DNA from 3 places in the Streptomyces sp. NPDC048197 genome. Region 2 is predicted to be linked to each of the others. Evidence: riboswitches for the same ligand, from Rfam matches in the RefSeq annotation. Region 2 holds a riboswitch; each other region holds the start of a gene.
What was found. Region 2 has a riboswitch for cobalamin ahead of ACGF4C_RS17135 (CbtB-domain containing protein). Riboswitches for the same ligand answer to the same signal wherever they lie in the genome.
Positions count from the first base shown of each region.

Region 1: it holds a riboswitch for cobalamin, as region 2 does, so the genes downstream of both, ACGF4C_RS05395 (cobalamin biosynthesis protein) here and ACGF4C_RS17135 (CbtB-domain containing protein) in region 2, are expected to answer to the same signal.
Region 3: it holds a riboswitch for cobalamin, as region 2 does, so the genes downstream of both, ACGF4C_RS27475 (HoxN/HupN/NixA family nickel/cobalt transporter) here and ACGF4C_RS17135 (CbtB-domain containing protein) in region 2, are expected to answer to the same signal.

Region 1 is NZ_JBIDAJ010000003.1:12,105-16,289, forward strand. It holds gene ACGF4C_RS05385 (caspase family protein) at 1-1,520, opposite strand, end outside; gene ACGF4C_RS05390 (hypothetical protein) at 1,526-1,951, opposite strand; cobalamin riboswitch at 2,153-2,288, shown strand; gene ACGF4C_RS05395 (cobalamin biosynthesis protein) at 2,418-3,404, shown strand; gene ACGF4C_RS05400 (cobyric acid synthase) at 3,401-4,185, shown strand, end outside.
Region 2 is NZ_JBIDAJ010000011.1:62,071-66,255, forward strand. It holds gene ACGF4C_RS17120 (creatininase family protein) at 1-33, opposite strand, end outside; gene ribA (GTP cyclohydrolase II) at 159-851, shown strand; gene ACGF4C_RS17130 (CbtA family protein) at 963-1,712, opposite strand; gene ACGF4C_RS17135 (CbtB-domain containing protein) at 1,728-1,949, opposite strand; cobalamin riboswitch at 1,990-2,145, opposite strand; gene ACGF4C_RS17140 (histidine phosphatase family protein) at 2,259-2,822, shown strand; gene ACGF4C_RS17145 (SPW repeat protein) at 2,967-3,407, shown strand; gene ACGF4C_RS17150 (hypothetical protein) at 3,554-3,685, opposite strand; gene ACGF4C_RS17155 (alkyl/aryl-sulfatase) at 4,071-4,185, shown strand, end outside.
Region 3 is NZ_JBIDAJ010000024.1:72,614-76,798, forward strand. It holds gene ACGF4C_RS27465 (carbohydrate ABC transporter permease) at 1-479, shown strand, start outside; gene ACGF4C_RS27470 (metalloregulator ArsR/SmtB family transcription factor) at 472-879, opposite strand; cobalamin riboswitch at 961-1,211, shown strand; gene ACGF4C_RS27475 (HoxN/HupN/NixA family nickel/cobalt transporter) at 1,242-2,351, shown strand; gene ACGF4C_RS27480 (VOC family protein) at 2,463-2,873, opposite strand; gene ACGF4C_RS27485 (helix-turn-helix transcriptional regulator) at 2,884-3,327, opposite strand; gene ACGF4C_RS27490 (SDR family NAD(P)-dependent oxidoreductase) at 3,475-4,185, opposite strand, start outside.

The DNA of each region.
Region 1 (4,185 bases), on a different contig from region 2:
AGCCGCTGCTCGGCGCCCTCGGCGAGGGCCGGGTCCGGGGAGCCGGCGGAGCCGATGTGCGAGCCGTCGTTGGCGAGGTAGAGGCCGATGGTGTGCAGCAGGCCGGTGCCGGACAAGACCGGGCTGGGGCGCAGCAGTTTGAGGTCCTGGTGGCCGCTGTCGGTGCCGGTGAGCAGGTCCTGCCAGGAGGCGCCCACCCTCTGGACGTCGGCCGGCCGCTTGCCGGCGGGGATGCCGACGACCAGCGGGCTGTAGGCGACCGGCCCGGTGTTGTGCAGCGTCGCCGGGGAGCCTGTGGCGGGCATGCCGCGGCGGGCCTCCTCGTAGTCGGCGGTGGATTCGGGGATCCACAGGTCGGGTTGCGGGCCGGGCCGGTAGAGCGGATCGGTGCCCTTGTCGTCCGGCTCGCCCGGGCCGGTGCCGCGGGCCTCGCCCTGCCAGCGGACGGCGGCGGCGAAGCCCTGGTCGATCTGGTCCTTGGCGGCGGAGTAGACGGTGATCTGGGCGCGCCGGCAGCCCGCCGGGAGGTCGCCCTCGCCCTGCAGCGGGCGGGTGTTGGCCTCGGACATCTCGTAGTCGAACGCGGCCTGGCGCAGGGTCGGTTCGGCCTCCGGCGCGGTGAGCAGCCGCAGTTCGAGGGCGGGCGGGCAGTTCGGCAGCGGCTGCAGCAGCTGCCGGACGACGAGTCCGGTGGCGATCAGGACGAGCACGGTGAGGCAGGCGAGCAGCGGTTTCAGGCGGGGCCGGACGTACTCGTTGAAGTGGCGGCGTAAGCGGGCCCGGGGCGGGGTCGGCAGCGGGACCTCGGGGGTGGCGAAGGACAGTACGACGTCGTCGACGGTGTTCTGTTTCGCCGACCGGGGCTCCCACACGTCGCCCATCGGCGTCCGCTCACCGGCGAGCCGGACCCGCAGCTCCCGTACCAGGTCCTCGAAGGTGACGAACCGCCTTCCAGGGATGCCGTTTTCCAGGATCTGCACCAGGGCCCGGTTGAAAACGGTGCCGCCGGCCGGTTCCTCCCCGCTGAAGATCCGGCGGTTGGGCTGGGCGGCCATCAGCAGCGACATGGGTTTGCGGTGGGCGCCGAAGGCGCCGCCGGCGTTGCCCGCGTAGCAGCACTCCAGGATGATCACGATGCGTTCGGCGCGGGCGCTGTCGAGGCAGGAGAGCACCGCGTCCTGCCAGGAGACGGTGGTGTGGCTCTGCCGGGACACCGAGGCGCCCACCATCAGCTGCAGGTCGCCGCCGTCGCTGCCGACCCAGCCGTGGCCGGCGAAGTACACCAGCAGCAGGCCGCGGGCCTCGTCGACGACGGTCTTGAGCGCCTGGCTCAGCTCCTCGGGCTCGATCGGCTCGCAGAACCTGACCTCGTCGGTGGTGAACAGGTCGGTGGCCGTCAGGGCGCGGGCCAGCTTGGCGGGGTTGTCCCGCACCGCGGGCAGGTCGTCCAGCGTGGCGTAGTCGTGGACACCGATCAGCAGCGCCCGGTTGGTCTTTCCCCGCGCGTCGTATTCGGACATCCGGCTCAGTCCTCGCCGGTGCTGCCACTCTCGTGCGCCGGGCTGCCGGGATCGGGGCGTGCGGGACCGCCGTCGCCGACGACCTCGACGGCGGGTTCCTCGCCGGCGGCGCGCTCCTCCTTGCGGCGCCGCAGCCATTCCCGCACGGCGATGCTCATTCCCTTGGCGACCTCGGTGACGATCGCGCCGACGATGACCAGGATCAGGTCGTCCACGCCCACGGCCATGTCGGCGGGGCCCGGTTCGTCCCCGCCGTCCGTGCGGTGCGGGGGCTGCGGCCGGTGTTCCCAGGTGTGTTCCCGGCGGCTCAGCCAGGGTTCGCGCTCCAGCCAGGCCCGGAGGTCGTCGAGGTCCTGCTGCGGATTGTCCGTCCCGGTGACCCTGAAACGGATCTCCTGACGGTCCTCGTGGTGGTCGACGTGCTCCGGCATCCCCCAGCCCCCTTCCGGCGGCCCCTTCGCCACCGTGCACCAGATAGTGACGTGGAATCAGGGACGGGGGCAACCGTCCGTGACGCCACCGCCACCCTGTGGCGTGCGCCACAGGGCCTGCCATCGGGCAGCGTCGCAGGTCAAGGGCGAGTTGACGGGCCTCGCGGACCGTGGTGGACTGCCGGGGCCAATCGGCGACAGATGAGGAAGTCCGGTGAGAATCCGGCGCGGTCCCGCCACTGTCACCGGGGAGCGTTCCTCCGACGAGGGCCACGGTCCGTACCGACGTACGGGCGGGAAGGCCGGGGGACACGCCGATCCGGGAGCCAGGAGACTCTGGTCGCCGTCACGTCGAGCCAGGGCGAGGACCCTGAGTGAGGACACAACGCCATGCCCGGCCGCCCGCCCCGCCCCCCACTGCCCGCTGCCGCAGGGCCCCTTCGAGGACCGACGGCGGCCTGATCCGATGCGCGGCGAACACGCGGGATATGCGTGCGGCGCGGCTCTCGGCTTCCTCGGCGACCTGATCGCGGCGGACCCTCGGCGCGGCCATCCGGTGGCCGCGTTCGGCCGGGCCGCCGCCGCCGTCGAGCGCCGGCTGTGGCGCGACCACCGGGGCCGCGGCGCGGCCCACGCCGTGCTGTGCGCGGGCGGTGCGGCGGCCGGCGCGGCGCTGCTGGAGCGGGCCGTACGGCACCGCCGCGGCGCCCGGGTGGCGCTGACCGCGGCCACCGTCTGGGCGGTGCTGGGCGGCACCTCGCTGGGCCGGGAGGCGCGGGCCGTCGGCGGTGCGCTGGAAGCGGGCGATCTGGACGTGGCACGGGAGCGGCTGCCGCATCTGTGCGGCCGCGATCCCGAGGCGCTGGACGGGCCGCAGATGGCCCGCGCGGTGGTGGAGTCGGTGGCCGAGAACACCTCGGACGCGGTGGTGGGCGCCCTGGTGTGGGGTGCGTTCGGCGGGGTGCCCGGTCTGGTGGCGTTCCGGGCGGTGAACACCCTGGACGCGATGGTGGGTCACAAGTCCGCGCGCTACCGGCGGTTCGGCTGGGCGGCGGCCCGGCTCGACGACGTCGCCGGCTGGCCCGGCTCCCGGCTGACCGCCGCGCTGACCGTGCTCGCGGGCCCCGGCCGGCGCGGTGCGCTGGCGGCCTGGCGGGCGGACGGCGGGGCGCATCCGAGCCCCAACGCGGGCCCGGTGGAGGCGTCGTTCGCGGGTGCGCTGGGCGTGCGGCTGGGCGGCACGCTGGCGTACGGCGGACGGGTGGAGCACCGTCCGGTGCTCAACGGTGCGGCGCGGCCGCCCGTGGTGGCGGACATCGAGCGGGCGGTGCGGCTCTCGCGGCGGGTGAGCGCGCTGGCGCTGGTGGCGACGGTGGCGGGACGGCTGACGGCGGGCGCGGTACGGCAGAAGGTCGCGGGCAACAGGGGCACGAGCGGGAGGAAGCGCCGGTGAACGGGCAAGGCGGGACGGCCGGGGGGCTCGGCGGCGGGCTGCTGGTCGCCGGTACGACGTCCGACGCGGGCAAGAGCGTGGTGACGGCGGGGATCTGCCGCTGGCTGGTCCGGCAGGGCGTGAAGGTGGCGCCCTTCAAGGCGCAGAACATGTCGCTCAATTCGTTCGTCACCCGGGAGGGCGCGGAGATCGGCCGGGCGCAGGCGATGCAGGCCGCCGCGGCCCGGGTCGAACCGACCGCGCTGATGAACCCGGTCCTGCTCAAGCCGGGCGGCGACCGCAGCAGCCAGGTGGTGCTGCTGGGCAGGCCGGTGGGTGAGATGAGCGCGCGCGGGTATTTCGGTCGGGCCGGGGGGTCGTCCCCCGGGGAGACGTCGCACGCGGGCGGGCGGGAGCAGTTGCTGGGGACGGTCACCGACTGCCTCACCGAGCTGCGCCGCACGCACGACGCCGTCATCTGTGAGGGCGCGGGCAGCCCCGCCGAGATCAATCTGCGCCGCACCGACATCGTGAACATGGGCATCGCCCGAGCGGCCCGGATACCGGTCGTGGTGGTCGGCGACATCGACCGCGGCGGCGTCTTCGCGTCCTTCTTCGGCACCACGGCGCTGCTGTCGAAGGAGGACCAGGCGCTGGTCGCGGGGTACTTGGTCAACAAGTTCCGGGGCGATGTGACGCTGCTGGAGCCCGGTCTGGACATGCTGCGGCAGCTGACCGGGCGGCCGACGCTGGGCGTGCTGCCGTACGCGCACGGGCTCGGCATCGACGAGGAGGACGGCCT
Region 2 (4,185 bases):
GGTGGGCGTCGGCGGTTGCGGGGGAGCGGTCATCGGGATCGGCCGCCTTTCGTCGGTCGGCCCGCCGGGAGCCGGTCGGGACGCGGGTGGCGCAGCATACTTGTCATGTATCTGAGTGATCGCCGCCGGGTTCCGACCCCCGTGGGTACCATCGCGCCATGACGGACCCCGACGCCCTGTGCGGCCCCCGCCCCGGTCATGACCTCGCCGTCGCCCCCGACGCGGCCCGCCCCCTGCCCGGCGTGGCGCGGGCGGTGTCGGTCCGGCTGCCCACCGCCTACGGGGAGTTCCGGGCGGTCGGCTATCTCGACCGGCCCAGCGGAACCGAGCATGTGGCGCTGGTGTACGGCGAGGTCACCGGCGAACCGGTGCTGACCCGGGTGCATTCGGAATGCCTGACCGGGGACGCCTTCGCGTCCCGGCACTGCGAGTGCGGTGACCAGCTGTCCGCGGCGCTGCGGGCGATAGCGGCGGCCGGGCGCGGCGTGCTGGTCTACCTCCAGGGCCACGAGGGCCGGGGCATCGGCCTGCTGGCGAAGCTCCGCGCGATGCAGCTCCAGGAGGAGGGGCTGGACACCGTCGAGGCGAACATCGCGCTCGGCCTCCCGGTCGACGCCCGGGAGTACCGCGCCGCCGCGCAGATCCTCGACGACCTCGGCGTCCGCGCGGTACGGCTGCTGTCCAACAACCCGCGCAAGCGCGCCGCGTTGGTGCGGTACGGCATCTCCGTCACCGAGCGCGTCCCGTTGCTGGCCGAGCCCCAGGCGGAGAACATCCGCTATCTCCGCACCAAGCGCGAGCGTCTCGACCACGACCTGCCGCACCTCGACGGCATCCCGGGCCAGCTCTGACACACCGTCAGGTCCGTACCGACAGAAGCGGTCCGGGTGTGACGCAGCAGGTCCGGGGCCCGCGAGGAGCGCTCGCGGGCCCCGGACCGGTGGTGCGGTGCAGGTGCCGGATCAGGAGGCGACGGACACCGCCCCGGCCCGCTCGGCGGCCGGCCGGGCCGTGACGACGCGCTCCGCCAACTGCCCGAAGACCAGCCCGAACGCGGCCCACAGCACCAGCTGGACGGCGAGCGCCGACAGCCGGAACTGCCACAGCAGCGTGGCGGAGAAGTCCGCGGGCACCTCGTTGACGGCCGGCAGGAACGCGTAGGCGAGCCCGACGGCGACCACGAACGCGGCGACGGCGGTCACCGTCGCGTACCAGTTGCCCAGCTTCAAAGCCAGCCGCCGGCCGAGGATCGTGGCGGCGACGGCCAGCAGGAGGCCGAGCAGCATCATCAGGAAATACAGGGCGGTGCGTTTGCCGATGGTGTCGGGGTCGCCGACCGACGGTGGATTGGCCGGGTATTTCAGGAACGGTACGACGTAGCCGGCCACCAGCGCCGCCCCGGAGAGCAGCAGGGCCGTGGCGCGGGCCCCGAACCGGCCGATCCGCCCCAGGGCGAAGCAGAAGGCCAGTGCGGCGATCCCGCCCAGTGCCACGCCGTAGACCAGGACGCCGGTGGCGAGCCCGGCCGTGGACTGCAGTCCACGGCTGACCACTTCCATCTCGTGTTCGTGGCTGTGTGCCTCCTCGAAGGCGATGGCGGCGTCGATCCGCGGTTCGCCCAGCACGTAGGCGACGAGGAGGGCCAGTACGCCGGCGGCCAGGCCGGCGAGCATGCCGCGGACCATCAGGGTCCTGACGGTGAGGGAGTTCATGGCTGCGGCCGTCCGTCAGTGGCAGGGGAAGCCGAGGAGGTGGCGCCCGTCGTGCAGCCATTCATGGACGTCCGAACCGGACAGCAGCGAGGTGGCGCCCTGCTCCGCGCCGACGAAGTACAGCAGGACCAGCAGCAGCACACCGGCGAACAGTGCCCAGGGGGCGATCGCCTTCAGCGGGAGAGGGGCGGGGGTGGTGGTGGCGCCGGTGGTCGGCGGTGCGATGGACGAAGCCATGGCATGACCTCCTGTTGGGGGGAACTCGCGTCCCCGGTAATGGGAGTGCAGAACGACATGCGGGTCTGGCTCATCCGGTACCGGCCCCTGGCGGGCTGATAAAAAACCGGACATACAGTGGCGCGACCGCGCCGGGATCCCACCGGCTTCCGTCATGCCGTCGTCAAGCACCGGGAAACGTACCGTGATCCGGCCATCTGGCCAAGACCGTACGGGGGGCGGACCGGTGCGGGCCGGGGCGCATCCGCCGGGCAACTTCCTTGCCCGTCTGAGGAGTTGGCGTCCCGGCGACAGAGGAGGGAAGAGGGCATGACAACTCGGGTGATGCTGGTCTCACCGGCCGCGGGCGACGCCCAGCGCGAGGTGCGCTTCGACGACGACTCCCCACCGCACGCGGCCGGGCTGCGACGGGCCCGGGCCGCCGCGGGGGCGCTGCCGGCCGCCGACCGGGTCTTCGCCTCGCCCTCCGCGCGCTGCCGGCGCACCGCGGAGGAGCTCGGACTGCCGGCCGGGCCGGTGCCGGAGCTGGCGGGCTGTGCGATGGGGGAGTGGCGGGGGCGGACCCTGGCGGAGCTGGCCGAAACGGAACCGCTCGCGGTCTCCGCCTGGCTGGACGATCCGGACTTCGCCGGGCACGGCGGGGAGTCGCTGCGGCAGCTCTGCGACCGGGTCGCGGGCTGGCTGACCCGCATGGCGCTGGACGCCGGACGGGTACTGGCGGTCGTGGAACCGGACGTGGTGCGGGCCGCCGCGGTGTGTGCCCTGCGGGTGCCCGCGGACGCCTTCTGGCGGCTGGACGTGGCACCGCTGACCGTGACGGAGCTGAGCGGGCGGGGCGGCCGCTGGAATCTGGGCCTGGGCCGTGCGCTGTAGCGCGGGGCGGTGGAAAGGTGACCGTACCCCTTCAAAATTCACCTGCTTCTTCATCTACACATAAAGGCGACATAAGCGCAGAATTAAACCGTGGCCCGATGCCACGCGATAACGGCCAGGCTGCGAGCGAAGGAGGCGAGTCGCATGGCCGACGTCTCACACCACAGGGGAGATCTCGCAGGTCACCCCGACGCTTCGGAGATGCAGGCCCGATACGAGCGGGTGCTCGGTGGGCGTGATGTGGTACTTGTCGACGGTCCGGTGTTCCTCGTCGGCCTGTACTGCGCCGTCTCGCCGTTCATCGTCCATTACACGCTGGCGCAGCCCGCCCTGGCGACGCACAACCTGATCGTCGGGATCGCGATTGCCCTGCTGGCGGTCGGCTTCACCGTGACCCCGGCGCGGATGTACGGGCTGAGCGGCGCGATGTGCGCGATCGGCGTGTGGATGATCATCGCGCCCTGGCTCGTGGGCCGCAGCCCGGACGCGGGCGTCATCTGGAACAACGTCGTCATCGGTGCGCTGACGTTCCTGCTGGGCGCCTTGTGCGTCGCCGCGGCGTCCAAGCGCCGCACCACCACCTGAAGGCGCTGCCCGCGGGGCCGCAATGAGTGACCGCCGGTCCGCCTGCCCTTCCCGGACAGGCCGGCCGGCGGCCGTATGCCGTCTCCGGCCCGGGCAGAACCGCCCCTCGGTGCCGGTCAGGACCCCTATCGGTACCGGTCGGACCCCTATCGGTACGGGCCGCGCCCGCCCGCCGCCAGGTGTCCGGCGAGGCCCGCCAGGACCAGCCCGCCCGCCAGGAGCAGGGCGTGCGCCAGCAGGATCCCGGCGGCCAGGCTGCCGGCCGCGGCGGCGGGCACCAGCCAGCCCAGGCCCCGGCGCCCGGCACGCGACCGGGTGGGGCGGCAGGCAGGCGGGGTGCGGGGGCGGGCGTACGGAACGGCGTGGTGCCGGAACGACTCGGCGAGCTCGCCGAAGGCGCGGTCGTCGTACGGGGACAGAGGGCGTCCCTCCCCTCCCGGAAGAGCGCGGCGGGCCCGCCCCGGCCGGCCGGATTGCCGCGCCCGGATACGACCCCACCTGCGTGGTTGTGCCCTGCCCGGCCCTGCCCGTAACGCCGTTGGCCGTGCCGGCGCTCCCCGGCCGCTCCGGAGGCAGGCATGCGCCACCCGGACAAAGCCGGTTAAATCGATCGTGTGGGGCAGGGGCCTTGGGCCCGCCGCCGCCCCGGAGAGGGAGCGCCCCGTGACCGCTGCACCCGTCGATGACCACGAAGACTTCGCCGACGCCGACCGCGGCTTCATCGCCGAGCTCGACCCGCCGCGGATCACCACGGACGACGGCCGGCCGGTCTGGGACG
Region 3 (4,185 bases), on a different contig from region 2:
TGCCGGTGCAGATCGGCCTGCTGCCGGTGGCCAAACTGTTCGGCGCGCTCGGCCTGTTCGGCTCCATCCCCGGCGTCATCCTGTTCCACACCGCGTACGGTCTGCCGTTCGCCATCTTCCTGCTGCGCAACTACTTCGCGGAGATCCCCAAGGAGATGCTGGAGGCCGCGCGGATGGACGGCGGTGGGGAATGGCGGATCTTCTCCCAGCTGATCCTGCCGCTGGGCCGCCCGGCCATCGCCAGCCTGGCCATCTTCCAGTTCCTGTGGGTCTGGAACGACATGCTGGTCGCCCTGCTCTTCGCGGACAACGAGTCGCAGCCGCTGACGGTCGCCCTGCAGTCGCAGATGCGGCAGTTCGGCAGCAACATCGGCGTGCTGGCGCCCGGCGCCTTCCTGTCCCTGATCGTGCCGCTGATCGTGTTCTTCGCGTTCCAACGGCACTTCGTCCAGGGGATCATGGCCGGTTCGGTCAAGTAGCCCGGGGCGACCGCACGGCGCGGGGCCCGCTGTCCAGCACAGCGGGCCCCGCCGTCGTGCACTGCGTCAGCAGTTCCGCGGTCGCGTCGTCGACCACGCGGTAGCGCACCACCCGGCCGTCCTTGGCGCCCTCGACCACGCCGGCGGCCCGGAGCAGGCGCAATGCCTGCGAGACCGCGGTGTCCTTCATGCCGGTGGCGACCGCCAGGTCGGAGACGGCGATGGGGCCGGCCCCGTGGAGGGCGAGCAGCAGGGCGAGGCGCCCGGGATCGGCGAGCAGGGCGAAGCGGTCGGCCCAGGCCCGGACCTCGCCCGGCTCACCGATGGCGGCGATGGCGTCGCAGACGCGGTGGCCGTCGATGGTGCGGTGGTCGGCGCGCTCGGCCGGGACGAGATGCATGAGGACATCTTTGCAGGTCACCGAATGTGATCTTGGATACCTGCACAGTTGTGCAGGCTTGAAGGAATCGTCGGACGACCCGTAAGGTTGGCGCGCCGTGGTGCTCGGGAAGCCGGTGACGGACCTTGTGGTCCCAGACCGGCGCGGCCCTCGCCACTGTGATCGGGGAGTTTCCGGCCCTTTTCGTTACGCGCACGGTGCGCGTAACGACGCCACTGACCGCAGCCTGCGGCCGGGAAGGCGGGGCAGGACGCGTGCACCCTTCCCCAAGCTCTAAAGGAGCAGGGTGATACCCCAAAGCCAGGAGACCGGCCACGGCATCTCACGAAGTGATCCACGAGGTGCTGGAGCGTGACCGCCGGATGGCCCTGTCCACCGATACCCCGACCACCCCTGCCCCCGCCACGTTCCGCTGGCGCCGGCAGGACACCGTCCGTACCGCGGGCCTGATGGCCGTCATAGCCGGGCTGCACGTCGTCGCCTTCGGCGTGCTGTTCCTGCTCGTGGTGCCCCACCACTACTCCGTCGGCAGCCAGGTCTTCGGCGTCGGACTCGGCATCACCGCCTACACCCTGGGCATGCGGCACGCCTTCGACGCCGACCACATCGCCGCGATCGACAACACCACCCGCAAGCTGATGGCCGACGGCAAGCGTCCCGTGTCGGTCGGCTTCTGGTTCGCCCTGGGCCACTCCAGCGTCGTGGTCGCCATGGCCGCCCTCGTCGCCGGCGGTGCTCAGCTCGCCGGCACCCTCCTCAACGACGAATCCCGCACCCACCAGATCCTGGGCACCGTCGGCACCACGGTCTCGGGCACGTTCCTCTACCTCATCGCCGCCCTCAACCTCATTGCGCTGACCGGGATCTGGCGGGTGTTCCGCGGGATGCGCGAAGGCCGCCTCGACGAGGCGGAGCTGGAGCAGCAGCTGGATTCGCGGGGCTTCATGAACCGCTTCCTGGGCCGGTTCACCCGCTCGATCTCCCGCCCCGGCCAGATGTTCCCGCTCGGCTTCCTCTTCGGGCTCGGCTTCGACACCGCCACCGAGGTCACGCTGATGGTGATGGCGGGCAGCGGCGCCGCGGCCGGCCTGCCCTGGTACGCGATCCTGTGCCTGCCGCTGCTCTTCGCCGCGGGCATGAGCCTGTTCGACACCCTCGACGGCACCTTCATGAACTTCGCCTACCAGTGGGCGTTCTCCAACCCGGTGCGCAAGGTCTACTACAACCTCACCATCACCGGCCTGTCGATCGCCGTCGCGCTCTTCATCGGCACCATCGAGCTGGTGACCGTGCTCCACGACAAGCTCGGTCTCAGCGACCCGGTGACCGGCTGGATCTCCGGCCTCGACCTCGACAACGTCGGCTTCATCATCGTCGGCCTGTTCGTGGTGGTGTGGGCCGCGGCGCTGGCGTACTGGCGCCTGGCCGGCGTCGAGAAGCGCTGGGCGGCGCGCTCCGCCGGCACGGGCTGAGGCTGCGTTCCGTTCCGGCGCCGTGAGTACGCGCTCACTCGGCAGGCGGAGGGGGCGGGGCGTCGCGGCCCCGCCCCCTCGCCGTGGTCATGGCTGCGCCCGCCGGCCGGCTCAGCGCAGCTCCTGGATGCGGATCAGGTTGCCCGCGGGGTCGCGGAAGGCGCAGTCGCGGATGCCGTACGGCTGCTCGGTCGGCTCCTGGACGACCTCGGCGTCGCCGGCCTGCACCCGTTCGAAGGTGCCGTCGAGGTCCTTGGTGGCCAGCAGGATCCAGCCGTAGGTGCCCTTCGCCATCATCTCCGTGATGGTGCGGCGCTCGTCGTCGGTGACGCCGGGGTCGGCGGCCGGCGGCGCCAGGAGGATCGACGTGTCGGGCTGGCCGGCGGGGCCGACCGTGATCCAGCGCATCTTGCCGTTCCCGACGTCGTTGCGGACCTCGAAGCCGAGGGTGTCGCGGTAGAAGGCCAGGGAGGCGTCCGGGTCGTCGTGCGGGAGGAAGCTGGTGTGAATGGTGATGTCCATGGCTCCCACGCTAGAGGCGCTCGGTGACCTGCGCTTCTCGATTCCTGATCGGTCTGGTCACCTGCTTCGCCAGGCACGGCGGCAGCTCCGCCGGGGCGAGCGCCGCCTGGCGCCGGTAGGCACTGGGCGGCATCCCGACCAGCTCGGTGAAGCGCGTGCTGAAGGTGCCCAGTGACGAGCAGCCGACCGCGAAACAGACCTCGGTGACGCTGAGGTCGCCACGGCGCAGGAGGGCCATCGCGCGCTCGATGCGCCGCGTCATCAGGTAGGAGTACGGGGACTCGCCGTACGCCAGCCGGAACTGGCGGCTGAGGTGCCCGGCCGACATGTTCACGCCACGGGCGAGCGCCTCGACGTTCAACGGCTGGGCGTACTCCCGGTCGATCCGGTCGCGGACGCGGCGCAGCAGCGCGAGATCGCGCAGGGACTGGGCCGTGGTGGGTCTGCTGGTCACGAGCGCGATGGTGCCATGTCCCGCCGGCGTTGCCCAGCACCGCCGGCGTCCGGCGGGAGCAGGGGAGCGCCGGTCACCTCCGCCGGTCCCTTCCGCCGGACGGTTGCCGCGGGCAGGGGCGCGGGCGGCCGGCGACGCCCGGACGGCTCAGAAGTCCGTCTCCGTGAGTGCGCTGGAGAGTTCCCAGAGGCGGGCGGCGGCTTCGGGGTCGGTGGCCCAGGGTTTGACGCCGCCGACGAGCATGTCATCGGTTTCGGCCGGGTCCGCGAGGTCGCAGTCCTGGCAGTAGGCACCGCCGTACGCGTCGAGCAGCGGTGAGGTCGCGGCCCAGACCGCGGTGGCCGCGCCCTGTTGCGGTGTCTTGAAGCCGTCGGCCGGCCGTCCGTCGGGGGTGACCCAGCCGTGGGCGAGCCACTCCTCGCGCGGGACGTGGCGTTGCAGCGGAGTCAGGATGCTGCCCGGGTGCACGGCGAAGGCGTGCAGTCCGCCCGCGGCGCCGAGGCGGTCGAGGTGGTGGGCGAAGAGGGCGTTGGCCGTCTTGGACTGCGCGTAGGCGAGCCAGCGGTCGTAGCCGGTCCGGAAGTGGAGGTCGTCCCAGCGGATGCCGGAGAGGAAGTGCCCCGAGGAGGCCACGGCCACCACCCGGGCGCCGGGGGCGAGGCAGGGACGGAGACGGTTGACGAGCGCGAAGTGCCCGAGGTGGTTGACGGCGAAGTGGGCTTCCCAGCCGGGCCCGATGCGGGTCTCCGGACAGGCCATGATTCCGGCGTTGTTGATGAGGATGTCGAGGGTGCGCCCGGTCCGCAGGAAGCGGTCGGAGAAGGTCCGGACGCTTTCCAGGTCGGCCAGGTCGAGCGT